3 regions of the Bacillus sp. FSL K6-3431 genome follow, and region 2 is predicted to be linked to each of the others. Evidence: riboswitches for the same ligand, from Rfam matches in the RefSeq annotation. Region 2 holds a riboswitch; each other region holds the start of a gene.
The links. A riboswitch is a leader RNA that binds a small molecule or an ion and turns the genes downstream of it on or off. The one in region 2 is predicted to bind S-adenosylmethionine.

Region 1: linked by a shared signal. The riboswitch ahead of MHB53_RS21540 (acyl-CoA dehydrogenase family protein) and the one ahead of metC (cystathionine beta-lyase) in region 2 are both predicted to bind S-adenosylmethionine.
Region 3: linked by a shared signal. The riboswitch ahead of MHB53_RS15300 (5-methyltetrahydropteroyltriglutamate--homocysteine S-methyltransferase) and the one ahead of metC (cystathionine beta-lyase) in region 2 are both predicted to bind S-adenosylmethionine.

What each region holds. Positions count from the first base shown of each region.
Region 1 covers NZ_JBBOCT010000001.1:4,467,178-4,477,428, reverse strand. Annotated here, with positions in the region: gene MHB53_RS21555 (methyl-accepting chemotaxis protein) at 1-97, opposite strand, end outside; gene MHB53_RS21550 (GNAT family N-acetyltransferase) at 946-1,437, opposite strand; gene MHB53_RS21545 (IS256 family transposase) at 2,151-3,311, shown strand; SAM riboswitch class I at 4,009-4,113, shown strand; gene MHB53_RS21540 (acyl-CoA dehydrogenase family protein) at 4,612-5,778, shown strand; gene MHB53_RS21535 (transporter substrate-binding domain-containing protein) at 5,826-6,689, shown strand; gene MHB53_RS21530 (amino acid ABC transporter permease) at 7,166-7,870, shown strand; gene MHB53_RS21525 (amino acid ABC transporter permease) at 7,887-8,594, shown strand; gene MHB53_RS21520 (amino acid ABC transporter ATP-binding protein) at 8,610-9,362, shown strand; gene MHB53_RS21515 (ABC transporter substrate-binding protein) at 9,757-10,251, opposite strand, start outside.
Region 2 covers NZ_JBBOCT010000001.1:102,467-112,717, reverse strand. Annotated here, with positions in the region: gene MHB53_RS00530 (DHA2 family efflux MFS transporter permease subunit) at 1-560, opposite strand, end outside; gene metE (5-methyltetrahydropteroyltriglutamate--homocysteine S-methyltransferase) at 761-3,049, opposite strand; gene MHB53_RS00520 (bifunctional homocysteine S-methyltransferase/methylenetetrahydrofolate reductase) at 3,097-4,953, opposite strand; gene metC (cystathionine beta-lyase) at 4,937-6,112, opposite strand; SAM riboswitch class I at 6,208-6,317, opposite strand; gene pdxA (4-hydroxythreonine-4-phosphate dehydrogenase PdxA) at 6,649-7,668, opposite strand; gene MHB53_RS00505 (four-carbon acid sugar kinase family protein) at 7,671-8,960, opposite strand; gene MHB53_RS00500 (2-keto-3-deoxygluconate permease) at 9,035-10,012, opposite strand; gene MHB53_RS00495 (PrpR N-terminal domain-containing protein) at 10,163-10,251, opposite strand, start outside.
Region 3 covers NZ_JBBOCT010000001.1:3,137,286-3,147,536, reverse strand. Annotated here, with positions in the region: gene MHB53_RS15310 (Gfo/Idh/MocA family oxidoreductase) at 1-1,022, shown strand, start outside; gene MHB53_RS15305 (glycosylhydrolase-like jelly roll fold domain-containing protein) at 1,173-3,602, shown strand; gene MHB53_RS15300 (5-methyltetrahydropteroyltriglutamate--homocysteine S-methyltransferase) at 3,719-4,831, opposite strand; SAM riboswitch class I at 4,926-5,025, opposite strand; gene MHB53_RS15295 (DUF4091 domain-containing protein) at 5,216-6,928, shown strand; gene MHB53_RS15290 (ABC transporter ATP-binding protein) at 7,036-8,766, shown strand; gene MHB53_RS15285 (ABC transporter ATP-binding protein) at 8,759-10,251, shown strand, end outside.

The DNA of each region.
Region 1 (10,251 bases), 4.4 Mb from region 2:
ATGAAGAGCGTAAGTGAATATTCGTTTGAAGATCTCCCTCCGCTACCTTTTCCATCGACACTTTTAATAAATGAATTGGTTTTATCACTTTATTCATGGCTCCATATGCAATTACACTAGAAAAGATAATAGCAATTAACGTCATACCTATCGTTAAATTACGATAATCCTTAACTGGTTGTAAATATTCATGATCGTAAAAGGCAATAATGTATAATGAATCATCCATTTCAATTTGCTGGGAAAAAGCGAGTGTCATTCCTTCAATATGTATTACTCCATTTTTCTGATCGTATATTTTTTTTATTTCTGAATCCGTCATGTCTGGAAGCAAGTGATCAAATCCAGTATATGCTTTTAGATTACTATCCTTTGTCACTTGAAACTGTATTGGCTTTAAATTGGCTGTTTTATACATATTTTCATTTTGTGTCAATGCAAAGGTGAATTTCCGATCAAACTCTTGTTTTGTAGCAGTCGACTTGAGCATTGTTATTTTCTCCGTCATCACTTCTGCAGATGACTGTAATTGCTGTTCAATAGAATGAATCGTTAATTGCTTATTTTTTTCATAGTTTATATACGCAATTATTGTGGAAGATAGCGATACGATTAATATAATTGGTACTACTAATATAACTTGAAGGCTATAGACTCTCCTTTGTCTTTTCATTTTTTCACTCTCTCCTGTGGTTACTTTCCTTTTATACACCTATACCAAAATGATCATGACAAACTTCCTACACTCATTTAATCTCATAATTATTAACGTTTTGTATGGATATTGTAAATATTATATATAGATTATATTAATTACTCATTATTTTTCGCAGCAAAATCCCCAGCTCTTTTAAATAAAGCTGGGGATTTGTACGATATATTTTTTGATTTAATTGCCCAATTTGAATACTCAACTTAGGCAACTAAAGCCTCATATACACAAATTTACTGTTCCGGAAGCGTATATACCATCGTTATAGATGTTCCACATAAGCCATATTCCTTAAATCCTTGTTTTTTATAAATATGCACTGCATTCTCGTTTTTTGGATCTACACTTAACGAGATGGATTTATATCCATCTACCATCGCTTGTTTAATGATTGAATGCAAAAGAATAGATCCTATCCCCATTCCCCTGGCCTCTTTTGAAACCGCAATTCCTATCTCTGGCGTACAATTATTGATATATCCGTAACCTTTATTTTGTTCATCGAACAATCGATACCAAACTGCAGCTATAGCTTGATTATCATTATTTACAGCGACTAAAGCCCTATCTCCTCTCCTCCCCCAATCGTCCTTATATTTTTTTAGATGTGGAAGATTTAATAGTACATCTCTAGGAGGTTTATCCTCCGGAATATGAATAGACTCATACATCATATCCTGTAAAAATTCCATTTCGTTTTCTGCTAGACTTCTTATATAAACCAATATAGTCACCTCTTTATAAAATAAATGCTGATTGGTCATTAAATATCGCGAGTGGCCGTAATTAGCCGCGAGTGGCCTATAAATTTGATGAGTGGCCAGTAAATTAGCTGCGAGTGGCTCATAAATTTGATGAGTGGCCAGTAATTATCGTGAGCCGCTCATATATTTGATGAGTCGCCAGTATTTAGCCGCGAGTGGCTCATAAATTTGCTGAGTCGCCAGTAAATATCGTGAGTCGCTCATATATTTGATGAGTCGCCAGTAAATATCGTGAGCCGCTCATATATTTGCTGAGTCGCCAGTAAATATCGTGAGTCGCTCATAAAAGTGCTGAGTCGCCAGTAAATATCGTGAGTCGCTCATAAATTTGCTGAGTCGCCAGTAAATATCGTGAGTGGCTCATAAATTTGCTGAGTCGCCAGTAAATATCGTGAGTCGCTCATAAAATTGCTGAGTCGCCAGTAAATATCGTGAGTCGCTCATATATTTGCTGAGTCGCCAGTAAATATCGTGAGCCGCTCATAAATTTGATGAGTGGCCAGTAATTATCGTGAGCCGCTCATAAAAGTGCCTGAGTCGCCAGTAAATATCGTGAGTGGCTCATAAATTTGCTGAGTCGATAGAGTCCATATAATTGTGTAAAAAGAAAAGGTCTCATCAAGACCTCATGTTACAATGTTTTCAACCACGATCACATTGAGGAGGAATTGATGATGACCCAACTTAATTTTAACCTAGATATTGAAATTTTAAAAGACTCAGTGCTAAATTCAAACCTGGAAGCGGTAGTAAAATCCACGATTGTACTTGTCCTAAATGAATATATGGAGAAGGAACGCGATGATTATCTCCAAGCAGCTGCCTACGAGCGCTCGATCGAACGCATTGATTACCGAAATGGCTACTACGAGCGAGAGCTTCTCCTTAGTATTGGAAGGGTTCAACTGCGAGTCCCGAGAACCCGTGAGGGACACTTTTCTCCCTCCGTGTTTGAAAAGTTTTCCCGTGTAGATCAGGCCTTTGTATTGTCGATGTTAGAGATGGTGGTCAATGGGATTTCCACTCGAAAAGTCACAAATGTCGTTCAACAACTGTGTGGAGAAAACGTCTCTAAATCGTTCGTATCTTCCCTTACTGGAAAGCTAGATCCAATCGTAAATGAGTGGGCAAACCGCCCTCTAAATACCATGTACTATCCGTACGTTTATGCAGATGCCATGTATATCAAGGTCCGGGAACATAATAAAGTGATTTCCAAGGCAGTTTATATCGCTACAGCGATAAATGAAAACAAGAGACGTGAAGTGATTGGACTAAAAATCGATCATGTTGAGAGTTTTGAGGCATGGCAAGGGTTCTTCCAACACCTGAAAGGACGTGCTCTTCAGTCTCCAAAACTTATTATTTCAGACGCTCATGAAGGACTGAAAAAAGCAATTCAGCGGGAATTCATAGGCACTTCTTGGCAACGTTGCACTGTCCATTTTAAACGGAATATCATTGAACGATTGCCAAAAAAAGAATCAAAACAAATAATCGCTGACATGAGGCGCATCTTTAATAGTATTTCAGTAGAAGAAGCTCGCCAATATAAAGAGCAATTTGTCGATAAATATGAAGAAGAAGCAAAGGTCCAGAAAGCAATTGAAATTTTAGAGGATGGCTTCGAAGATGCCATTCAATTTCTCAACCAGCCTTCTCGTTATCATCGTTATCTAGCGAGCACAAATTCACTTGAAAGGCTTAATCAGGAGGTTCGCAGGAGAGAAAGAGTCATACGTATCTTCCCGAATAATCAATCTGCATTTCGACTTATCGGTGCAATACTAATGGATTATGAAAACAGAGAACGAAGCGGAAAAAAGAGTTTATAAAATGACAATTTCATCAAGTGAAAAGGGGGTACCCCCTTTTCACTTGATGAAATAAAATAGCCAACTATAACTAAATATCATAAAGAAAACATTGTAAACTAAATTACACAATTGTCTGGACTTGACTGCTGAGTCGCCAGTAAATATCGTGAGTCGCTCATAAAATTGCTGAGTCGCCAGTAAATATCGCGAGTCGCTCATAAATTTGCTGAGTCGCCAGTAAATATCGCCAGTGGCTCATAAATTTGCTGAGTCGCCAGTAAATATCGTGAGCCGCTCATAAATTTGCTGAGTCGCCAGTAAATATCGTGAGTCGCTCATAAAATTGCTGAGTCGCCAGTAAATATCGTGAGTGGCTCATAAATTTGCTGAGTCGCCAGTATTTAGCCGCCAGTGGCTCATAAATTTGCTGAGTCGCAAGTTGGTCATTAAAGTGCTAAATGGTCAGTATATAGTCGCTCATATATGGCTTCTAATGTTAATTTCGCCAAAAAGTTAAAATATCCTTTTACATTAATTCCACTTTCCATTTTTATAAATAGAAAATCTGAATCTCTGAATTGAACGACCTGAACATTTTTTTATCCACAAAAATCCATGAATCCACCCAAAACCCATTATTCATATAATAATAGTGCGATTTATGTATTGACAAAATAACGGAGATAGCATAAAGTAAATTTCAACAACTTCATCCTTCTTATCAAGAGAAGCTTAGGGACTGACCCAATGATGCTTCAGCAACCTCTGCATGACAGAAAGGTGCTAAATCCAGCAAGAGTTTAATCTTGAAAGATAAGAGCGTTTGGCATACAAGTCAATCCCTCTTTTTATTTTGGAAAAGGGGGATTTTTTCCTAGTTTTAAAGTCTTCCAATATGGATGAAAAGTAAATTTGTTATGTTGCCGAGTTGTTCACTTCGGATCATCATTTGCGTACATTTAACTTCATTCAGCAGAAGTCCCCCACTTCTATAAGTGGCTGCGATTTACCTCATTCATTGGGAGTGCAAACTCCGGCTGAATGAAGTTAAAACCTCCAGCGGATGTCACAGATTTTTAGAGGAAGTTTATTGAGCGAGCTCGATAAAATCTGGACGCAATTCCGCCGAGGCATAATTGATTTTTATATAAAGAAAGATATTTTATGTTTTAACATTAATGTTAAAACACAAAATATGTTGCCCATCATAATATATATATAATCTTCAACGGAATTCAGTTTTTTATAATATTAATCCCGACAAAACCTATAGGCTTTATTTAATTAAAGTAAACTTAATGACCTAGGAGGAAAAAATGTGATGAACTTATTTGTAAAAACAGAACATCAAAGATTATGGTTACAAAGATTGCATGAGAAAAGAACGAAGTTTAATGATCAATCAACTCAAATTGATGAACTAGCAATGTTTCCAAAAGAAAGTATTCAAGATTTAGTTGATATGGGATATTCAAGTATTACCCTTCCAAAATCTTACGGCGGAGAAGGTATATCCATCTATGGTATGGTCCTCCTTCAAGAAACGCTGGCTAGTTTTGATGCTACTACAGCACTTTCTATTGGTTGGAATCTTGGGGTTATTGGAGATATTTTTGAAAAAAAGCTTTGGGATGATGAAAAACTAACTTTTTTTGCTGAAGAAATTCTTAATGGCGCATTAGTGAATCGATCTGTTAGTGAAGCACAAACAGGAAGCCCGAGTAGGGGTGGCCGCCCGGGAACAAATGCAGTCAAAAAAGGCGATTCTTGGATTATATCGGGGCGTAAAAACTTTACAACTGCATCTCCTGCATTAACTTATTTTCTTACATCTGCATGGATCGAAGAGAAACAGAAAGTTGGTTTTTTCCTTCTACATAAAGATTTAGAGGGACTAACAATTGATGAAACGTGGGACGTCATTTCTATGAGAGGATCAGGTAGCCATGATCTCGTACTCCAAAATGTAAAGGTCGATGATTCGAAACTTGTTGAACTTCCTGACACACCTGGCGGACAATTAAGTGGCTGGAATCTTCACATTCCTGCTTGTTATCTAGGTATCGCCCAGTCTGCACGCGACTATGCAATACATTTTGCCAACCATCATTCACCAAATAGTCTTAACGGACCAATTAGCCAATTACCTAATGTCCAACAGCATCTAGGTGAAATGGATTTAGAGTTAATAAAAGCAAGACATCTAATTTATAGCGTTGCAGCAGCCTATGATGATGAATCGCGAAGTAACTATCTCACCAATGAACTAGGTGTCGTTAAACATACAGTTACAAATGCAGCAATATCAATTATCGATAAAGCAATGAGGATTGTAGGAGCAAAAAGTCTACAACGTAGCAATCCTTTACAACGGTATTATCGTGATGTAAGGGCTGGTTTGCATAATCCACCCATGGATGATATGACGATTAAAAATTTAGCATTATCAGCAATAAAACAAGAAAAAGCAATAGATGATAATTAAAGAATCGATATGTTGATAGCGACTATAAAAATATGGAGGGATATAAAGTGAAATATTTGAGAAATTGGATTGGAATTACAGTGCTAGTATTGATTTTTACTACAGGTTGCTCTAAGGGGACAGAAGATGCAAATACGAATAAAGCAAGTACTGATGATGTAAGAAAAATTAAAATTGCCTATGCACTAACTGGTGTACCTATTACCTACCAAGATGAAAAAGGAAATGCTACAGGCTATGATGTTGAAATAATGAAACTGGTAGATGAACGTCTTCCCGACTATGAATTTGAATTTATACCTACAACAGATGATGATTTATTAATTGGTGTCGAAACTGGTAAATATAATGTAGGTGTAAAAAATACCTTTTACACAGAAGCAAGAGCAAAAAAATATGTTTATCCTGAAGAAAACCTAGGTGCAAGTAGTTCAGGGTTAATAATGAGAACAGAGGATAAAGATCTTGTTCAAGATTTATCCGATATTGCTGAACTAAAGAAAAAATTGATCCCAATCGCCCCTCAAGATGCACAATATAGTTTAGTTCTGGCTTATAACGAAAAAAATCCGGACAATCAGATTACTGTTGAAAACTCTGAAACTTTTACTGTTTCCGACTGGCCGATTTGGATTTCAGAAGGAAGATATGATGCCATGCTTACTATTAAAACTTCATTCAATAAGACGGTAGTAGCTAAAGACGGAGCTTATCACCATTTAAAAGATGACCTAACATACAATGGCTTTACGGCAACAAAGACATATCCTCTATTTAATAAAAAGGAGCAAGAACTCGCTGATGCCTATGATGTTGTAATGAAAGAATTGAAAAAGGAAAAAATACCAAATGATTTACTAGTTGAATTTCTGGATGAAGATACATTTAAACTCCTTGAAGAAAGTAATTAATGTAACTTGAGTTCTGCAAATAGAAGAATCCTCTTGCTAAGCATAAGGGGATTCAAAAAACACAAAAATTCTATGCATTGCCTAACTTTACAAATATCGTAATGGTCTAAAATAGGCTCTCCGAATTTCGAGGCGTAAATCTGCTGAATTTCCAAAAACCTACTGGGAATTAAGCTTTATTGAATATTTGGTATTCGTTTTCAAATTTTTTCAAAAAGAGACATGCCAAAGAAGCATCATATATTTATTTTTTAAAAAGGTTGTTTTTGCAAACATTGTTGCTTTACCAAGGTAGTGCGTGGTTGATTTATAGAGTATTTATCTCATTCCATACAGAATGGGTAATTCTACTAATAAAGAGTGAACTATTCCCCTATTAAAAGTAGGGGGAGACATGAAAAAGTGGCACAAGAAAGTCTTGTACCATCCGGCTTGGTGAATGCCGAAAGTCTATATAAAAGCAAGGAGGTGCTAACATGCATGCATTTGATTTTACAGTTATTTTTCGATATTATCCCGAGATTCTTCCTTATTTAGCAATCACATTCTTAATCGTTATATTTTCAGTAATTTTCGGTGTCCTATTTGGTTTCTTGGTGGCTATGGCAAAGTTAAGTAAGAATAAAATATGGAGAGTAATGGGTAATGGATATACAAATGTATTAAGATGTACCCCTTCAGTAATTTTACTATTTTTAGTTTATTACGGACTGCCAGCAATATTTCAAGGATTGTTTGGTATAGATATCAATCATATATACAAAGGTATTTTTGTCATTATCACACTCGTTCTTTTGTTTTCAGCAAATATGGCGGAAGTAATGCGTTCCGCCTACGAAGCAGTAGACAAAGGTCAATATGAAGCAGGTGTAAGCATTGGTCTGAATAATGTACAGACATTTATAAGGATCTTACTACCACAGTGTTTTATTATTGCCCTTCCTAATTTAGGGAATGCAGTAATCGTTTTATTTCAAGAAGGAGCCTTGGCATTTACCATTGGTTTTATAGATATGATGGGAAAAGCCAATTTAATTGTATCTCTTAACTATGGATCGCATGCCAGAGAAATATATATTGGTCTTGCACTTATATACTGGGCGATTTCTATCATAATTGAAAAAGGAATGTCAAAATTCGAAGGAATATATAAGGAAAAAATACTTGCCAAAACCGTTTAAGTGAGGTGAAGCGTCAGTGTCTTTTAATTTTGATTTTTTTGTAGATACCTTTTTCTTAGCATTAACAGCTTTACCAACTACATTAAAAATAGCAGCTATTACTTTGCTTATATCCATACCATTGGGATTTTTGCTTGCCGTTGTAAGAATAAACAAAATTCCCTTTCTAGCAAAGCTTGGTGCAGTCTATGTTTCTTTTATAAGAGGAACACCAATTGTTATTCAAATACTAATTATTTATAGTATGGTTCCTAGCTTACTAGACGTTTTTTTAAAAAGCATGAACAGTTCCATTAATGTATTTGATATCAACCCGATACTTTATGCTTACATTGTATTTTCATTAAATACAATTGCTATTTTATCCGAGGTTTTCCGATCCGCATTATTTACAGTCAATAAAGGTCAACTTGAAGCTGCACAAGCAATAGGTTTAACAAGTTTCCAAAGTTACCGAAGAATTATTATTCCGCAGGCCTTAATTTCAGCGCTGCCTAATTTATGTACGGCAACAATGAATTTAATAAAAGCAACTTCACTGGCTTTTCTTATGACTGTAAAAGATATAACCGCTATTGCAAAAGTTGAAGCTGGCTTTGGTTACAATTATATAGAGGCATATTTAGATGTTTGGATTATCTATCTTGTAGTATGTTCCATTGTTGAAATACTTTTCAACGTATTAGAAAAAAACTTAAAGTCTTATAAAACAGCGGTTGGATAAGGTGAGGTGGTATATATGTTAACAGTAAAAAACGTACAAAAGAGTTTTGGGAAGAACAAGGTATTAAGGGGTGTTGATATTCATATCAACAAAGGGGACGTAACTGTAATCTTAGGTCCGAGTGGATCCGGTAAAACAACCCTTCTTCGCTGTTTAAACTTTTTAGAAAGACCTGATGAAGGAGAGCTCATCTTTCATGGAATAAACACGCATTTTAAGGATGCAAGCAAAAAAGACATTTTACAAGTTCGGAAAAAAACAGCATTTGTTTTTCAGAACTATAATCTTTTCAACAATAAAACGGCATTAGAGAACGTGACAGAAGGCTTAATTATTGGGCGAAAGGTTCCGAAAACTGAAGCGAATGAAATTGGAAAAAAAGCACTTGATAAAGTTGGTCTATCGGATAAATATGATTTTTATCCGTCTCAATTATCTGGGGGTCAACAGCAAAGGGTTGGTATAGCCAGAGCAATTGCGGTCAAGCCTGATGTCATTCTATTTGATGAACCTACCTCTGCACTTGATCCCGAGCTTGTCGGTGAGGTGTTGTCCGTTATGAAAACATTGGCACAAGAAGGTACAACAATGTTAATTGTGACCCATGAAATGTCTTTCGCCCAAGATGTTGCGAATAAAGTCATTTTTATGGATGACGGTATTATTGTTGAAGAAGGAACACCTCAAGAGATATTTGTAAAGCCGAAAGAAAAAAGAACACAACAGTTCTTAAGAAGAATAATAGGAGATTATGATTATACTATTTAAGTGAAATAGATTAAATACAAATATGTTGGGTGAACATGCTTGTTTGCCTGACTTTCTTTCAAATAGCCTTAAATCCCCTTTCTTATCCTTATATTAAAAACTTCGATTTAAAGGAATGCAAAAAGAAGACTAACCATCAGATTCATTTCAAATAATATCCAACCACATTTATGAAATACACAATATGAGCAATTTTACCAACTTCCGATTCAGTCAAGGCAATCACATAATCCAATTCACACCATGTTTTTGTTTTAAAGGCATTCATTTTGACATTATATCTGCTAACTGCAATAATATCTTCTTTCCTGTCTCATAAAAATAGAGCCTGCCCCTTCGTTAATACTTCATACGTTCGAGGGCAGGAACTACTATAAGGCTCAGATTTTGTAGGTTATCTCGTTGCCTTTTCTTCTCCAATTCTTCGCTCTTCTTCTTGTTTTAAATCACGAAGGAATGTGTTCCAATCTTGTTCAGACTCATCATATTTGAATCCTATTCCACCTATTACATTCTGTGCACCCGTATCGAAATACGATCTTTGTTCTGATGTACCACCACCAGGGCTATTCTGAAATAAAGAATTAACGTTTAAATCGGCAAGATAGGGACGGTAAGGATCTTCTCTCAGTGCTTTTTCAACAGCCTCATTTTCAAATAGATGATTGAACGGCGTTGTCACAGCAGAATTCCCCTTGCTTAGAATCTGTTCATCAGTGTACCAAAAATTTAGTAATTCAAAAGCGGCTTCCTTATGTTCGCTAACAGCGGTTACACCAAGTGCCCAACCACTTTGATTCGGCTGTATGCCTAGTGCCTTAGACCAAACAGGGTAAGTGGCAATATCCCAATTCATATCCTCAGGTAATGATTCTAGGAACTGATGAGG
Region 2 (10,251 bases):
TTCAAAGCAGCAATAATCGCTGCAACTGCAATTGGTAAATTCAAATAAAACAATGCGCGCCAATCAAATAGGTCTATTAGAAATCCGGCTAATACTGGACCAACCGCTGGTGCAAGTACCGCTGACAAGCTCCATAGGCTAAGACCAAATGCTTGCCTGCTTTTTTCGATTGTCTGATACACAAGTGTCATCGTCGTTGGCATTAAAATACCGCTACACACACCTTGCAACATCCTCGCAATAATTAACATTTCGATCGTCCAAGAGGAAATGCACGCAATTGAAAAAACAAAAAAGCCACACAAAGCTCCGATATATACTTTTTTATAGCCAAATCGTGTTCCGAACCAGCCGGCAGAAGGAGCAGCTGCACCTGCAGCAAGCATAAATCCTGTGACAGTCCATTGAGCACTGGGCAGATCCGCTGAAAATTGTGCCATTAAAGAAGGCACCGCAACATTCACCGTTGATGTATTCATTACCGCTAAAAAGTTGCCGAAAAAAACAGCAAAAATAATCGACCAAAATGCTTTTCCACTGACTTTAGCCTCTGTTGCCACATCGTCACCCGATTTCCGTATAATTGATTGTATTAGTGTATCAAAAAACTTTTTTCTATGCTAAATATCAGCTTCACAAATATGTCACTTTTATGTTACGGCTAATTTGAGAAAATCCGGAATGAAACTAAAAAAAACCTTTGAATGCTATCATTGAGCATTCAAAGGGACTGGATTCACCTATTAACTTCGCATTTTAATTATTTGTCTTGAACTGTAGCAAGTCGATTATTTCTTACTTCAACCGCAGCTTCTACCATCAGTTTTAATGCAGCGATCGTCTCTGTTTCTTGTCTTGTTTTTAAGCCGCAATCTGGGTTTATCCAAAATTGATTGGCCGGAATTGTCTTTAATGCCCGGTTAATATTTTCTTTTATTTCCTCTTTACTAGGAACTCGTGGACTATGAATATCATATACACCAAGGCCAATTTCTTTGTCATATGTGTTTTCTTCGAATGTTGATATTAGTTCACCATGGCTTCTTGATGTTTCAATTGAAATCACATCTGCATCCAATCCACTGATCGCATCGAAAATATCACCGAAGCTCGAATAACACATATGCGTGTGAATTTGGGTACTATTTTCCACTGATGCCGTTGATAATTTAAATGCATGGACTGCAGCGTTTAAGTACTCATCCCATTTACTACGCTTAAGCGGTAGACCTTCACGAAGTGCTGGTTCATCCACCTGGATAATTTTAATATTATTTTTTTCTAGTTCTTCAATTTCACTGCGCAATGCAACAGCAATTTGATTTAAAACATCATATTTAGAAATATCATCTCTCTCAAATGACCAATTTAAAATAGTCACAGGACCAGTTAACATTCCCTTTACACGTTTGTCTGTTAACGATTGGGCATAGACACTTTCCTTCACAGTCATTGGTTCATTTAAGGAAACTTCACCGAAAATAAGCGGTGGTTTTACACAGCGGGAACCATATGATTGGACCCATCCGAATTTCGTCACAAGGAAGCCGTTTAATTTTTCACCAAAGTATTCAACCATATCTGTACGCTCGAATTCACCGTGGACTAGAACATCAATACCGATATCTTCTTGAATTTCAATCCACTTTTTCGTTTCAGTTTCAATATATTGTTCATATTCACGATCAGTAATGTCACCCTTACGCCATTTCAAACGTTGTTTTCTTACTTCAGTCGTTTGTGGCAAACTACCAATAGTTGTTGTAGGTAATAGCGGAAGCTGAAATAATTCATCTTGAATCTTAATTCTTTCCGCAAACGGTAATGCTCGATCAGCACTTAGTTCACTTGCATTCACTTGACCAGCTGTTTTTTTACGATATGCTGAGTTATTTAACACATCAATCGCCCGCACGCTACCTTCCAATTCTTTAGCAATATTTGCTTTCCCATTCTCTAAACCTTGTGCTAAAGCAACGACTTCTTCAAGCTTTTGATCTGCAAAAGATAACGCATCTTTAATAATTGGATCCAACGCTTGCTCCGTTTCTATCGTCACAGGTACGTGAAGTAAAGAAGATGACGGTTGGACAATAATCCGGTCTTTATTAACTAATTGTTGAATCGTCTCCAATAGACCAAGCCGTGTTTCCAAGTTTGAACGCCAGACATTTCTGCCATCAATTACACCCGCAGCAAGTACTTTTTCCTTCGGGAATCCATGTTGACGTATCGCTTCCAGTGCGTCCCCATGAACAAAGTCTAGCCCAATTCCAGCAACTGGCAAGTTTACAATTTCCTCATAGAAATCAACGGACTCAAAATATGTCTGGATAATAATATTTAGTCCTGGAACTGCCTCGGAGATCGCCTCATATGCTTGCTTAAATTGATCAATATCCGCCCCAGTTACATTCGTTCCTAAGATAGGCTCATCTATCTGAACCCATTTAACACCTGCTTCCTTTAGTTCTTGCAATACTTGAATATACAAAGGTAAAAATGTTTTTAATAGTTCTGGGAATTTATCTGCTTCATAGCCCTTTCCTAATTTTAAAAATGTGATAGGACCTAATAATACCGGCTTACCTTCAATACCCAATTCCTCTTTTGCTTCTTTATAAAAAGTTAAAGGACGGTTTTCTGTTAAAATTGGTCTTACATTATTAAATTCTGGAACAATATAATGATAGTTTGTATTAAACCATTTTGTCATTTCTGATGCGACAGCATCTTTTGTACCACGTGCAATCGCAAAATACGTTTCCAAAGCTGATTTTGCACCGCTATTTTGAAATCTTGTTGGTACAACTCCAAACATGATCGACGTATCCAATACATGGTCATACAAGGAGAAATCACCAACAGGTACAAGATCGATTCCTTTATCTTGTTGTTTCTTTAATCCATGCAATCGTAATGCTTTTGTTTCTTTTAATAGTTCTTCTTCAGAAATTTTACCACTCCAAAACTTTTCTAATTCCTTTTTCCATTCACGAAGCTCACCAATTCTTGGATATCCTAGGTTCGAACTAATTACTTTTGTCATTTTATTTCCTCCAACTTCAAATTTTTATTATATGATAAAGAGAAGAACTATTTTATTACAATTTCCGATTTTTCTTTTTCAGTTAATTTGTTATCCTTCTGTTGAATATATTTAGATAATTCAACAGTTAAATCGTAGCGGATAAATGGAGTGATTAAATAGATCCCATTAAAATGTTCCATCGCGGTATCAATTAACTCTTTTGCAATCGATAAACCCTCTTGTATTGCTAGATCTGGAGAGTCTGAAGTCGCAGCCATCCGTGCGCGAATATCATCCGGCAATTTGATACCAGGCACTTCATTATGAAGGTATTCGGCATTCCTGGTTGAAACTAATGGCATTATTCCGATATAAATTGGAGCTGTTATATGTTTTGTCGCTTCAGCCACTTCAATTATTTTTTCTCTACTAAATACAGGTTGTGAAACGACATAGTCTGCCCCGAAGCCAATCTTTTTCTCTAATCGTTCAACCGCTCTCCCAACATTCCGAACATTCGGGTTAAATGCAGTTGCGATATGGAAATTTGTCTTTTGTTTCAGTGATTTTCCTGATAATGAAATTCCTTCATTAAATTGCTTGATTAACTTTATTAACTCAAATGAAGTGACATCATAGACGGATGTTGCTCCTGGAAAATCACCAATCTTTGTTGGATCACCTGTAATTGCTAATAAGTCACGTATACCTAAAGTATGGAGACCCATTAAGTGGGATTGTAATCCAATTAAATTCCTGTCTCTGCATGTAATATGGACGAGCGCAGGCAAATCTATTTCTCTGTTTACAAGTGAAGCCATCGTCATATTACAGACACGTGGTGAAGCAAGTGAATTATCCGCAAGCGTTAAACCATCTATTCCTACTTCTTTTAGAGCTTTTGCTCCTTCAAAGAATTTCTTCGTATCCAAATGTTTTGGTGTATCCAACTCGACGATAATGGAACGCTTTGATTTCACTTTCTCGAATAACGTCAGTCCATCTTGCTGTTTTATTTCTGGTACTTCGATGTTTTTTCGCTTTTTCACTTCCTTTTTCTGTAGTGGTATCAAGCCCTTGATTCCTTCAGCCAACGCTTTTATATGTTCTGGCGTTGTGCCACAGCATCCCCCAATTAAGCGGACACCTTCGTTGCGAAAATGAAGCGCAAATTTTTCAAAATAATCAGGTTCTGTTTTATATAGAAGCTTTCCATCGCGATATTCAGGTGAACTTGAGTTCGGATATGCCGATAGAAATGCTTTTTTAGGAATCGGAATAGATTCCAACGCTTTTAGCATATGGTACGGGCCTAATCTACAATTGACTCCGATAATATCTGCACCTAGATCTTCTAAGCGCTCTATTGCATCTGATAAATGAATCCCATTTTCCAACACTCCTGGCTCATGCATCGACACATTTGTAATAATCGGCAGATCCGTTTCTTCACGGGCAATTTTCAATACAGTTGTCAATTCATCCAAGTCGTAATATGTTTCTAATAGAAGACCGTCGACACCCCCAAGTAGTAGACAGTAAAGCTGTTCTCTAAAGCTCCGTTTTATCTCCACTGTCTTACCAAAACGCAAGCCAGAACCATGTATACCACCAATCGTTCCAACGACATACGCGTTATCTCCTGCTGTCTCCCTAGCAATGCGAACCGCTTCACTATTGATCCTTTTCACACTTTCTTCTAAACCATATCTTGATAGCTTAATATAATTCGCACCATATGTGTTCGTTTGAATCAAATCGGCGCCAGCATCAAGATATGCTTTATGGACTCGCGCTACTTCTTCCGGATGCGTGAGATTTAACTCTTCAAAGCAGCGATCAATTCCATGTGAGTAAAGCAGCGTTCCCATCGCACCATCACCGATTAAAATCCGCTCTTGCAAACTAGCTAATAGCGTCAACGAGTTTACCTCCCTTCTTTATTTTTGAAAGTGCCTGTTCGATATCTCTAATCAAATCATCGGGATCTTCTAAACCCACCGACAATCGTAGTAATCCATCGGTAATGCCACGTTTTTCTCTTACTTTTTTCGGCATTGCTGCATGCGACATTTTAGCTGGATATGATAGTATGGACTCGACACCACCAAGACTTACCGCAAATAAAGGAAGTTTAATATTATCTTTAAACTGTCGTACTGCATCATCGCTTTCTAGACGAAAGGAGAGAACGGCTCCTGCCGAAGACGATTGATATTTATGAATCTCATATCCTGTATGGGCTGATATCCCTGGATAATAGACATGCTGTATCTCTTCTTGACTATTTAAATACTCCGCAATCTTTGCTGCTGATTGAGATGATGCTTCCATTCTCACATGTAAAGTTTTGATCCCTCGTAAAAGTAACCATGAATCATATGCGCCTAAGATTCCCCCGAATGAGTTTTGTAAAAAAGCCAATTGTTCTGCCAATCCTTTATCCTTCGCAACAGCTAGACCTGCAAGGACATCACTATGTCCAGATAGAAATTTCGTTGCACTATGAAGAACTAGATCAGCACCAAGTTCAAGCGGACGTTGGAATACAGGTGTCATAAATGTGTTATCGACGAAAGTGAAACAATTATTTGCTTTTGCTAACTTTGCTATACCTTGAATATCAGTAATTTTCAGCGTAGGATTCGATGGTGTTTCAATATAAATCACTTTTGTATTTGATTGAATCGCCGCAGCAACTTTATCAAGATCCGTCGTATCAACAAATGTATGCTCAATACCATATCGATCCAATATCTGTGATACTACTCTATATGTTCCTCCATACACATCTTCTGAGACTAGCACATGATCATTTTGTGATAATAGTAAAAATGCAGTAGATATAGCAGCCATTCCTGATGCAAAAGCAAATCCCTGTACACCATTCTCAAGAGAAGCAATCGCATTTTCTAGCACTTCACGAGTAGGATTTTGTGAACGGCTATAGTCGTATTTTCCATATTGATCAAAATCAAACTGGTGAAAAGTAGATGATAAATAAAGTGGTACATTTACCGATCCTGTTGTTGGATCAATGCTCGTCGAATCTTGAATGATCTTCGTTTGTAATGTTGTCACCTTTCCATCTCCTTCATTTCTAATTTATGAGAAGGATTTTCCCCAACAAAAAAGAGCCCTCTCAATAAGAAGAAGACCCTAAAATACAAGGTTTCTTCTTATCTCTCAAGTTGTTTCCAACTTGCTGGATTTAGCACCTTTCCGTAAATAAACGGTGGTTGCTGAGGTGTCATAGGGCCATTCCCTCAACCTCTCTCGATAAGAATTAAAACGTACATATTTAGTTGTGGTATTAGACGATATTTAAAAAGTCACACAATTACTTAACAGTGAAAAAATAAATTTCCCAGTAAAAAGACGGATGGTTTAAAAAAAATAAAAAACAACCGAAATACATCTCTTTTTTAAAAGGAAGTATTTCCGGTTGTCCGGTCAGTACTGTATATGTGATTAATTAAATTTTCGTTTGTTAAGTTAATTTGTATTATAAACAGTTGTTTTTCGAATGTCAATAGTGAAAAACAAAAAATATAATACAATGAATGAGATTCTGAATCATTACTTATATATTCTAGGCTTTTAATAAAAAAATGCTATCAACGAAGCTTTTTGGGTGATAATTCAATGGCTGAATATATAGCAGCCTTCATGCTTTTTGAATCAGCAATATTTTTTCCAGCAATATCAAAAGCTGTGCCATGATCTACAGATGTTCTAATAATGCCACCTTTTAGACCAACCGTAATATTAACACCTTCTTCAATACCCATTACTTTTATTGGAGCATGTCCTTGGTCGTGATAACAAGCGACAACCATATCAAAATCCCCTCTTCCAGCACGGAAAAATAATGTATCAGCAGGATGTGGTCCAGATGCATTAATTCCTTCTAGTAATGCTCTTTCAATACCAGGCATCAGTTTTTCTTCTTCCTCACCATTACCGAATAGGCCATTTTCCCCTGCATGAGGATTAATCCCACAAACAGCTATGCTCGGATTGTCAATACCTGCTTTAGTTAGGGTATCATGAGCTAATTTAATTACCTTATATGTTCGTTCCGGAGTAATACTCTGGATTGCATCGATCAAGCCCATATGAGTTGTCAAGTGGATAACTCTTAAATTGGGCGTTGTTAACATCATCGAAAAGTCTTCTGTATCCGTTAAGGCTGCTAAGATTTCAGTATGGCCTGGATATAGATGACCTCCTTTATGCATTGCTTCTTTATTCAATGGTGCAGTACAAATAGAATCAATCATATGATCTTTTGCTAGCTCAACTGCTTTTGCCAAATATTGATACGCAGCATTTCCAGCTTCACTAGATACGCTCCCAAAAGGTAGATCAATCGATAATAAGTTTAAGTCAAACACATCGATCGTCCCATACTGATTCTTTGCTTTTGATATATGGTCAATAATATGGATTTCCAGATCTGCACCTACAATTGGTTTTACTCGTTCAAGTATTTTTGCATCGCCGATAACAACTGGTTGGCATTTATTATAAATAACAGGATCCATTAAAGACTTAACTATAATTTCAGGACCAATACCCGCGGCATCCCCCATGGTAATACCGATAACCGGTTTTACATAATTATTTATGCTCATATTTAGAAATCTCCTTTTAGTTTTTTTATAGCATCTATAAAAACTGTCTCTTTACCAAATCCTCCGGCCTTAGTAATAACAAATATATCGTCGATGCCAATGAAGCTTGAGATTGGTACGCCAGTTTCTAGTTCGTCGTATAAATGAAATCCTTTTACATCCCATAATTCACATACTTGTTTAGCTGTGTCCCCGCCTGTCATGACAATACCTTTGAATATCTTTTCTTCAATTAAGACAGAAATTATACCACCTAGCATATTCACAATTTCATTGCTAGTTTCAGTATGGTTAAACCCTTTAGATTCTCCCACTTTTCTAGCATATTCAATATCTTTTGGATTACCGGAAGTATATATGACTACATCGAAACCTTTTTTTGCTGCTTCCATCGCTTGTGAAAATACGCTCGACATTTCTAGTTTTCGCTTTTCTTGATCCATGACAGCATAATAGGATGTCATTTCAATACCGACAATATTAGGCTCTTGTAAAAGTAAGTTTAACTGTTTTCGAGAATTTACATTCACGCTCCCAACAACCGTTAGGATCGGATCGTGATGTTGTGGAATCTTTAATACCTGATTTCTTTCTTTCATTCCATAGTACGCTGGAAGATAATTAGCCAAACCGGCGGAACCTACCCATGCGATTGTATAGTCCAACGCTTTTGTCAAACGTAATATCGACTCCAGGTCCCCTTCCGTTTCAGAATCAACCACAATATAAGAAATGTTCATTTCTTCATATTTTTCTAACCTTTTCTTTAAGTCTTTTTCTTCATTCCTAATCGTATCAAGCCCAATAAGCCCTACTTCTTTATGTATCTCTGTGCCTATGAGCGTAGGGATATGTGATTCGGTTACCGGCGTTTTAGGATCATGTGCGATTTCAGTTTCATTTAATCGGGTACCATTTAAGTAATGATGGCCATTTATAACAGTCCGTCCATTTTTAGGATAACCTGGCACGATAAACACGAAATCAGTTTTTACAACATCGTGAAACGCCTCTATTTCAGAAGCAATATTTCCCCTCATCGTAGAATCGATTTTTTTGTAAATATAATTAAATCCTTGATTTGTAAAGAATTCAGTTACTGCTTTTACTTTATTATAGGCATCCAATTTAGTAATAGAGCGGCTATTCGTATCAAATACAACTGCTTCAGATGTCATTACTGCATCTTTGTCTAATCCTAAAAATACCGATGTTTTTAATCCATATTTAGCTAGTTGTACACCACTATCATTGGCCCCAGTCAAGTCATCAGCGATAATTGCTAACTTCATCTTAGTCACTCCTTATTCAAAAAAAATAGCAGAAAAGCAGATTCATCAATCCGCTTTTCCTACTTTTTATCAGCTTAGAGGAAATTTGATTCTGCTTTTTTTCCCTTTTTCTCTAATCTCTTCACTAAGAATCCTATGAAAAGAGGTAATAATATAGCTGTTGTCACAACACTGGCCGCTACCTGAACTGTTGCTAATTCTACATTTGCAGCAAATGCTGGACTTGCGGCAGCAATAACCGCCGGTGTTGCAACTGCGTTTCCTGCAGTGGAACCTTCTGATGCCCCAACAATTGGATTCCATTTAAACATTTTAAACACAAAATAACCTGCCGTACCCGTTAATAATACTGTAGCAATTCCCAAAAGCACTCCAGAAAGCCCACCCGATAGAATAGCTTGAAAATCGATATTCATTCCTAGCGCAAAAGCAAAGAATGGAATAAGCATATCACTGCCTTTGCTGAAAAAGGCTTCCATATCTCTATCTAAATTACCAATAACCATACCAATGACAATTGGTAGTAAAACCGATATGAAAGACGTAATTGAAAAAAGACCATCAACAAATCCCATTGCACCGAAGATTGATAATGCAATCATTGTAAGAAAAGGACCATCATTTAAAGCTAAAATCGAGTATGCAGCCTTATCATCTGATTTACCATATTGCCCTACTAAGGCTACATATAGACCACCATTACTATTAGTCATAGCTGCTATAATTGCAATTGGTGCTAAACCAAGAAATAACCCTTGTGTACCGGCCACTGAATATGCAAGCAAACCAACTGCTGCCCCAACAATCCATTTAACCGTTAAAAGTGTAGCTCCTTTCCCTAAAGACACCCCAACATTCCTAAGATTTATTTGTGCACCTGCACAAAATAGGAATAAAGCGATAAGTGTGCTGGCACCGTTTACAAACAGTGCTTCCGTGAAATTGCCTATTCTTAATAGATTAGGAGCTATTGTATTAATGGTAGCCGCTATCAGTAAAGGTACTACCATCATCCCTCCTGGGATACGATCAAGTGTTGCTTTAATATTCATATTGTTTTCCTCTTTTCGTACATAATAGTTGATAATGCTTACATTTGTTATTGTACGATCATTAGATTAAATTTGCAACATAATATTTATAAATAAGTATAACTGTTTAATATTGCAACAGTTATAACGAAATAAAAAACGCAAACTTAATTATTCTTTAAGTTTGCGCCATAAAGTTGCCCGATTTATTCCTAAACGTTTTGCTACTCGTGTTTGGTTTTGTTGCTCTTCTTCCATCA
Region 3 (10,251 bases), 3.0 Mb from region 2:
TTCGTGCATTGGAGTTAGGATGTGATGTGATTACGGAAAAACCAATGACAACTGATGCGGAAAAATGTCAGGAAATTATTGATACCGTAAATAAGACAGGTAAAAATGTTCGTGTCGCTTTCAATTATCGCTATGCTCCACATAATACGAAAATTCGTGAATTAATTATGACAGATACGATTGGTGAAGTGTACTCAGTTCATTTTGAATGGGCACTTGATACCCAGCATGGGGCAGATTATTTTCGGAGATGGCACCGTAATAAGGTAAATAGTGGGGGGCTACTTGTCCATAAATCGACGCACCATTTTGATCTAGTAAATTTTTGGTTAGGAACAACTCCTAAAACCGTTTATGCTGCAGGTGGATTACGCTTTTATGGTAGGGAGAATGCGGAATCTAGAGGGATAACTGACTTTTACCAACGTGCACATGGAAGTGAAATGGCAAAGTCAGATCCATTTGCAATTCATTTAGAGGATAATGCCCACTTAAAGGCAATGTACTTAGATGCGGAAAAAGATGACGGCTATCAGCGGGATCAAAGTGTATTTGGCGATGGAATCAGTATTGAGGATACTCTCGCGGTAAATGTCACTTATCAAAATAAAGCAGTGCTAACCTATTCCTTAAATGCATATTTACCATGGGAAGGATATATCGTTGCCTTTAATGGAAGTAAAGGAAGGATTGAAGTTCGCATTAGGGAGCAATCATATATTAACTCCGGTGGAGATAAGGCAGATGAAGGAGCAATTCAAGATAGGTCAATTACTGTTTTGCCGATGTTCGGAAGCCCGTACGAAGTAGGAGTAATTGAAGGGGAAGGCGGACATGGTGGAGGAGATCCGCTGTTATTACGTGATTTGTTTGATAAACCGCAAGAGGATAAATTTCACAGAGCAGCTTCACATATAGATGGGGCAATGTCCATTCTAACTGGGGTGGCTGGAAATATTTCATTACAGACAGGACAGGCAGTTCAAGTAGAAGGATTAATAAATTTAAATAAAAGAGATTGATAGAAACTTTGAAACTGAAAGAGGAAACCAATTTAAAGGGGAAACATATTTAGTAATTTCCCTCGTTAATGACATGCTCGTAAACACTTCATTTATTAAAAAGCTAACATCAGAAAATGTGGTAAATGGATTATGTGAAAGGATGACATGATGAGCAAAGTAGCGGAGGAGTTTTTAAAACCATCGGATGAATTTTCGCCTATTCCTTTTTGGTTTTGGAATGATAGGTTTACTCACGAGGAAATTAAGAGACAAATTCACGATTTCTATGAAAAAGGTGTCAATGGATTTGTGTTACATCCAAGATTAGGGGTTCCAAAGGATATTGAATATTTATCTGATACGTATATGGAATTTGTATTAACCGCTGTTAAAGAGGCAAAAAAGCTTGGTATGACAGTTATTTTATATGATGAGGCCATGTATCCTTCAGGATCTGCGAAAGGAATGGTTGTAAAAGATCATCCTGAGTACGCCAGCCGTGGACTAAAAATGGTCGAGTACCCTTGTCATGGTATAACAAGTATTTCTATTCCATTGGATGATGGAGAAAAGCTTATATCCGTTCAAGCAGTTGAAAAACGATCGGATAGTCAACTTGTTAAAGAAAGTATAAAGCGGTTACATTTGATTGATGGTAAAATTCAGTATTCATCGCCATTGGAAGGCAACTGGTCGATTATCTGTTTGGTTGAGACGTATACGAAAGGAACAATCAGAGGGCTCCATTATGGAGAAGATGATAGAGAAGAGCATGCTCCAGCCTCTGCGGATCTACTTAATCCATTAGCAGTCCAAAGGTTTATTCAACTGACGCATGAGCGCTATTATGCGATATTGGCGAGTTATTTTGGATCAACCATTCAGGCGTTTTTTACCGATGAACCTGACATGCTTGGACGTGGTGCATCTAGAAGTCTAAAACCATGGACAAATGGATTTCTGTCCTATTATCTTAAGCAAGGAAATCGTGAAACGGACCTACTGGCTTTATGGTTTGATATTGGCAACGAAACGGCAGTCATTCGAAAAAATTATCAAAAGGCTGTGAATAAACGCTTGGCGGAGGCCTATTATAGACCTTTAAGTATATGGTGTGAGGAGCATCATATTTCATTAACCGGGCATCCAGCTGCAAGTGATGACATTGGGTTACTAGATTATTTTCAAATACCAGGACAGGATGTCGTTTGGCGTTGGGTTGCACCAGAGGATGAAAAAGGATTGGTAGGTCATCATTCTACAGCTGGAAAATGCTCGGCAGATGCGGCGAGACACCGAGGTAGACGACGTAATTTAAATGAGGTTCTTGGTGTTTGTGGGCAAGGAAATGGTTGGAATTTATCTGGTGGTGATATGAAATGGTATTTTGACTGGCTATTTGTTCGAGGTGTCAACTTAATTTCACCACATGCTTTCTATTATTCAATTGAAGGAAGATCAAGGAGTCACGAGCGTCCTCCAGATGTGGGTGCGAATAATATTTGGTGGCCTTATTATAAACAGTTTTCTACATATATTAAGCGCTTAAGTTGGTTAATGACTGATAGTGTGAATCAAGCACAGATAGCTGTTTTATGTGAGGAAGACTTTTTACCATGGAAAATAGTCAAGCCTTTATACGAAAATCAGATAGAATTTAATTACTTAGAAGAGTCCCTTTTGCATACTATTGTTATTGATGAAGGAAAACTGTGTATAGAGAAACAAGTGTACCATGCGATTTTAATAGAGGATATTTCAAGGTTTAATAGTAAAACAATGCTGCTTTTAGAAAATTTCATTGAAAAAGGTGTATCGGTTTTTGTTCTTTCGGAAAATGAAATAGCAGGTGCTAAACTTACATCAATGCATAGTATATGTGAAAATTTGGAGGATGAAATTGGCAGAGAGACGATGCTGGTTCCTGCTTGTAAAAACATTCGAATTAGCAAAGTCGAAAAGGAGAATAAAACTTTTTATTTACTAATTAATGAGGGAGAAACAAACTTTGGCGGGAAGCTACAAATGAAAGGTGTAGGGTCTGTTCAGAAATGGGACCCATGGAAAGGCACTATAGAAGATGTTCCAATACAGAGCCAAGAAATTAATACGATTGTATCTTTGCAACTGCAGCGTCGGGAAAGTATTATTATCCATTTCAATCCAAACGAAGAGCCATTACATCAAGATTCTTTACCAATAAGAAATAAGCAATCTATTATTGTAAGAGATGACTGGAAAATCAGTTTGGAAGGTTCGACATTGGATAAAGTCACTCTTGAATCATGGACTCACTGGGATGGGATGGAACACTTCTCAGGTGCGCTAATGTATGAACAAACCTTTACATGCCCGGAAACCTATACTACTAGTGCGATCCTAGACTTAGGAGAAGTCCATGAAATAGCCCAGGTTTGGATAAATGATCAAGAAATTGGTGTGAAAATGTGGGCTCCTTATACTTTTGAATTCGCAAATTTATTAAGAAAAGGTAATAACTCGATAAAAATAGTGGTGACAAATTCTAAGGCCAATTGTAAGGACGAAGTGAGTTTACCATCAGGCTTAATTGGACCAGTAACATTAACAATGGGATAAATTCTTGAGTATAAATGGGCACCAATCTTTGTGTTGCTATATGAGGAAAAGGAAAAAAGAGGTTGGGAATCTTTCACTCCTAACCTCTTTTGAACAAACTTTATAAAATAGATGGATTATTTTCCCCAGACATCCTCAGCAATTTCAACAATAAACCTCAGCTTTTCCCATTGCTGATCTTCCGTTAGTTTATTACCATGATGTGTGGAAGCGAATCCGCATTGTGGGCTTAAGCATAATTGCTCTAATGGTACATATTGTGCCGCTTCTTTAATGCGTGCTTTAATTACTTCTTTGTCTTCTAATTTTCCATATTTAGAGGTGACTACGCCTAAAACAACTTGTGCCCCACCATTTGGAATATGGTCCAATGGTTTAAAGTCACCTGAGCGCTCATCATCATATTCTAGGAAAAAGCCATTTACTTTTTCTTTTGCAAATAAAGTAGGGGCGATCAGTCCATAGCTACCTTGAAATGCCCAGTTGGAGCGATAGTTTCCACGGCATAGATGGGTTGTGACCACTAAATCTTCTGGTTTTCCTTCCAATACACTGTTTGCTACTTTGAGAGCTAAATCAATTAAGTATTCTCTTGTATATTTGCCATCATTAAAAGGAATATCTGGAGAGGAAAGCCCTGCAATATAAACATCATCTAGTTGTAAATAACGGACGCCTGCATTGTAGAAAGCTTTAATCGCATCACGATAAGCTTGAATAACATCGTCTGCATATTCTTCAATGTCGGGATAGATGTTTTCATCCCTTATACCCACATTAAATAATTGGTTAGGGCTTGGAATGGTTTGTTTGGCAACGGCACGACCAGCAACAATTTCATTGAATTCAATAAAATCCTTAACATGTGGGTGATCAGGATTGAATGAAATCTTTCCAACGTTTCGGACATTATATCTTTCTGTTTCTTCATTTCCGTTAAAAACATATCCTAATTCGGGAATATAACCTTCTATTCCATTTAAGTGCTCGAGAAAGTCAGTATGCCAAAATCGGCGTCTAAACTCACCATCTGTTACAAGTTCTAAGCCAACTTCAATTTGCTTATCAACGATCCGTTTAATTTCTTGCGTTTCCACTTCACGTAATTGTTCGGCGGTAATTGCACCTTCTTTAAAGTCTTTTCTTGCTTTGTGCAAATTATCTGGACGTAATAAACTTCCGACGTGATCCGCTCTGAATGGTGCTTTCGTTAAAGTTGTAGTTGTCATTGTTACATTCCTTCTCTCCATTTTAATTTTTTTGATATAATAAAAAACCTCTTCTTGGAAAAAAGAAGAGGTTTTGGCATTATGCTATCGGCTCTTCTTATCTTCAAGCATTACGCTTCTGGAATTAGCACAGTACATAAAAGTCTGTTGCTGAGGTATCAATGGGCCAGTCCCTACACCTCTCTGGATAAGAAATAATTATATGTAGTTTTGAATTAGCTATTACTCTACAGCTCTTTATTATTTCTGTCAAGTGTGAAAAAATAAAATTAATAGAATTGATGATAAAATGGAAGAGGATTGTTTTTTAGCATAGAATGCTGTTAATATTGGATTAGCCAATTACGATGGAGCGATTTTAATGAAATGAAGGAGGAAGAATAAATGAAGAATACGTCTCTAAAAGGCGCTGTCGGAACAACTGATACACATTATGTAAAAGAAAACACCTACAAGGAAGACTATAAGCGTGTAGATTTTAATGAAGTTATAGAAATGAAAGCGGTGACATGGGAAGGGAATGCGTGGAAAGGTGATCGTGCAAGCGCCCAGTTTGTATTATGGACGAACGATGAAGGTAAAGAGGGCGTTTCCCTTTCCGTAGGGGATTTAGTAGATAGCTATAATCATAAAATAAAAGCTTCCAGTATAAAAGCAAATTTTATTCAAACAACCAGAGCGGGAAGAGGGAATCCCTCTCAAGGAAATCCACAGGAAATTATACCGGATATTCTTTTTTCCAGCTATCCGATAAACATGGATGAGACCAGTGTGCAGCCTATTTGGGTATCCATCGATATTCCGCGAGATGCTGTTGCAGGTCACTACACTGGGGAAATGAGCGTGAATACAGCTTCGGGTGATGAAGTGATTTTTACTATACAATTAGAAGTACTGGATATTACTTTACCTGAAGTAAAGGATTGGACGTATTTCCTTGATTTATGGCAGAATCCATTTGCAGTTGCAAGAATCAATCATATTCCTGAGGATCAGCTATGGTCACAAAAGCATTTCGATGTAATGAGGCCACATTATGAAATGCTAGCTGCAGCTGGCCAAAAGTCAATCACTACTACAGTGACCACTGACCCATGGGATTCGCAAACGTATGATCCGTATCACAGTATGGTGAAGTGGGTGCGGAAAGTTGATGGCACATTTGACTTTGATTTTTCAATTTTCGACATGTGGGTAAAGTTTATGATGGATATAGGTATTGACAAGCAGATTGATGCATACAGCATGGTTTCTTGGGCAAGTAAAATTACATATTATGATGAAGCTAAAAAGAATGATGTAATAGAAAAGATTGATGTAAATCATCCGAAATGGGCTGAAATGTGGCGTGCCTTTTTAGAAGCGTTTGTACCTCATCTTGATGAAAAGGGTTGGTTGGATAAAACTTATATGGCAAATGATGAAAGACCATTAGCTGATTTGGGAAAGGCAGTTGATTTAATTGAAGAAGTGTCTAATGGTAGGCTAAAGATTTCAGCTGCTATGAACTACAACAGTCTAAATGATCCACAACTAGATAGAATCCATCATATTTCAGTAGGACTATACCATATACAACATGATAGTAAGGAATTAATCAATGTATCTAAACGAAGAAGAGAGCTCGGGCTATTGACAACGATTTATAATTGTGTGGGACATTACCCAAATAGCTTTATCAGGTCCATCCCGGTGGAGGGCGTATGGGTAATATGGGACACGATGCGACACAAAGCAGATGGCTATTTAAGGTGGGCCTTCGACTCTTTTGTAAAGAATCCATTTGAAACAACAGATTTTAAAACTTGGGAGTCTGGAGATGCCTTCCTAATATACCCAGGTGCAAGAAGTTCCGTGCGTTTTGAAAGAATGAAGGAAGGGATTAGAGATGCTGTAAAGGTCAGATATATTTCTCGGAATGATAGTCATTTAGGAGATGCAATAGAAACAGAAATATGGAAGATGAATGCAGTTGGCTATGCAACTGATCCCTATAATGGGGTAAAAGATCCCGGAATTGTAAACATTTCACAAGAGGTAAATAGATTAAAGGTTGTTTTAGACAAGGCTACAAGAAGGTATATAGCTCAGAATTAGAAAATGGGATGTTGAGTCAGCCACGATGTGACACAAAGAGTTTTAATTGGATATAGGTTGATCTATTTATAGAGAAATTACTTACGCTCGGTATAGGGGGGATATGGTTGAGTAAGCTCATCCGCTATCTAAAACCACATTGGCTTTTTGTCCTGCTTGCCCCACTCTTTATGGTGTTGGAGGTTTGTATGGATTTATTACAGCCACGATTAATGGCGAGTATTATAGATGAAGGCGTCATGAAAAGGGACCTATCACTCGTTCAGTCAACAGGTGCCTGGATGCTACTCGTCGCATTTATTGGTTTACTTGGGGGTGTTGGTTGTACGATTTTTGCAAGTTATGCATCTGTTTATTTCGCGGCAGATTTACGTGAAGATTTATATAGCCGTGTGCAAAGCTTTGCTTTTAAACAGCTTGATCGCTTTTCTGGTGGTCAGCTCGTTACAAGGTTAACGAATGATGTTACGCAACTTCAGCTTTTCGTAGAAATGGTATTGAAGATTTTTGTTCGTGCTCCTTTACTGACGGTTGGAAGTCTTATTATGGCGATTATGATCAGTCCGAAATTGGCGCTTATTTTAGCTGCATCTATTCCCCTTCTATTCGTTGTTTTATTTTTACTCATCCGTTTTGCATTTCCTTTATTTTCAAAGGTGCAAGAAAAACTAGATGGTGTAAATAACGTGTTACAGGAGAATTTACGCGGGATGCGCCTTGTGAAGGCATTTGTCCGCGGTGATTTTGAACGAAAGAAGTTTCGAGAGCAAAATACGAATTATACGGAGTTCGCAGTCAAAGCATTTCGAATTATGGCGTTGAATATGCCAGTGATGATGCTCATTATGAATGTGACAATTGTTGCTGTTCTTTGGTTTGGTGCGGGGCAAACATGGGCGGGGAATTTACCAGTTGGCGAGCTTGTTGCTTTTATTAATTATGTAACCCAAGTATTATTTTCCCTTTTAATGGCAGGCATGCTGATGATGGCTGTTTCGCGTGCGAAAGCTTCAGCAAATCGTGTCAATGAACTACTTACGATAGAGGCAGAAAAGCAAATATTATCAGCTGAACCATTAAAAAATGTGCAAGGCCATATTGAATTTAATCATGTTTCTTTTACGTATGATAAGGATCAAGCATTGATACTGGATGCGATTAGCTTTGAAGCAAAGCCGGGGCAAACACTGGCGATTTTAGGAGCAGCTGGAGCGGGAAAATCAACGCTTATTCAACTAATTCCTGGGCTTTATGAAGCGACAGGGGGAACCGTGTCGATCGACGGGAAAAACGTATTAGATATCCCGTTTGATGAATTGCGAAAACAAATTGGCTACGTATTACAAGAAACTATTTTATTTAGTGGCACAATCTATGAGAATATTAGTTTTGGAAAATCAGCTGCTACTCGTGAAGAGGTGGAAGCGGCAGCAAAGGCGGCCAATGCACATGAATTCATTAGTAATATGCAGAATGGATATGAGACAAATCTTGGCCAACGTGGCGTTAATTTATCTGGTGGTCAAAAACAAAGAATTGCAATTGCACGTGCGTTATTACTTAGGCCTGCCGTGTTAATACTAGATGATAGTACAAGTGCTGTCGATGTAAAAACAGAAACGGCCATTCAGAAAGCTTTAAAAACAGAATGGAGCAACTCAACATGTATTTTTATTGCGCAACGGATTTCATCTGTTGTGGACGCGGATCATATTATTGTGATGGAAAATGGAAAAATTGCTGCGGAAGGAAATCATCCAGAATTACTTGCTGAAAGTAAGATATATCAAGACATTTACGCTTCACAGCAGAAGAGGGAGGAGGTATTACATGGTTAATAAGGCAGAAAAACAAAATCATGGTAACGCTCCTACCCCTAGCATTCGTCCAGGACGCCATATACCGACAGGCCCTGTTGTGAAAGCGAAAAATACAAAAGAGACATTGTACAGACTTTGGAATTATTTACGTAAGCAAAAAACGGGATTAATTGCAGTTACTATTTTCACAGCTATTAGTGCAGTGCTTATGTTAACGGGACCATATTTAATTGGGATGTCCATTGATCGTTACATTGTTCCTCGTGATTATGATGGTCTTGTTACAGTATGTCTTGTGTTACTTGGTGTTTATATTGCAAGTTCTGTTTTTTCTTGGCTGCAAATGCATGTCATGGCTTCGGTATCGCAACATACGGTACGTGATATGCGTAAGGAATTATTTGATAAAATTCAGAGACTGCCAATTCCCTATTTTGATAAAACACCTCATGGTGAGCTTATGAGTCGAACCACGAATGACATGGAAACAGTCTCGAATACACTAAATCAAAGTATGGCGCAATTTATTAATAGTGTCTTGACATTAGTTGGAGTCATTATTTTCATGCTCGTCATGGATGTATGGTTAACGCTCGTTAGTATGGTGATCATCCCGCTTGTTATTTTAACTACGAAAAAAGTGGCATCATATACGCGGAAATTTTTCAGTAATCAACAAAAAGAGCTTGGTTCTTTAAATGGTTTTATAGAAGAAACGGTCACGGGTCAGAAAGTCATCAAGGTATATCGTAGAGAAGCGAAGACACTTGAGCAATTCCAAGAAAAAAATTGGGCGCTTCGCGATGTGACGAAAAAAGCGCAAATTTTTGCTGGTATTATGGGTCCTTCCATGAACTTTATAAACAATTTAAGCTTTGCTCTTATAGCGGGGATTGGTGGTTGGATGGCTTTACGCGAGGTTGTCACAATTGGAATTGTTGTTGCGTTTCTTAATTACTCGCGCCAATTCAGCCGACCAATTAACGAGCTAGCGAGCCAATTTAATTTATTACAATCAGCCATTGCTGGCGCGGAACGAATATTTGAAGTGATGGATGAAGTGGAGGAAGATGATGATGAAGAGCGTCCGTCACATCCATATATTCAAAGTAGTATTCAATTTGAAAATGTTACCTTCTCTTATACAAAAGAAGATGGGCCTGTTTTGAAAAATGTCTCCTTTACAGCTGACAAAGGACAACATATCGCGCTTGTAGGACCAACAGGTGCAGGTAAAACGACAATTGTTAATTTATTAACTCGTTTTTACGATATTGAAGAAGGCAGTATTAAGATAGATGGTAAAGATATAAAAGTGTGGGATCGTAACAGCTTGAGGAGGCGTATTGGGATTGTATTGCAGGATGCTTTTTTATTTAGCGACTCCGTCATGGAAAATATTCGTTATGGAAGGCTAGATGCAACAGATATCGAAGTAATTGCAGCAGCGAAAATGGCGAATGCCGATGGCTTTATTCGCAAGCTCCCGAATGGATACACATC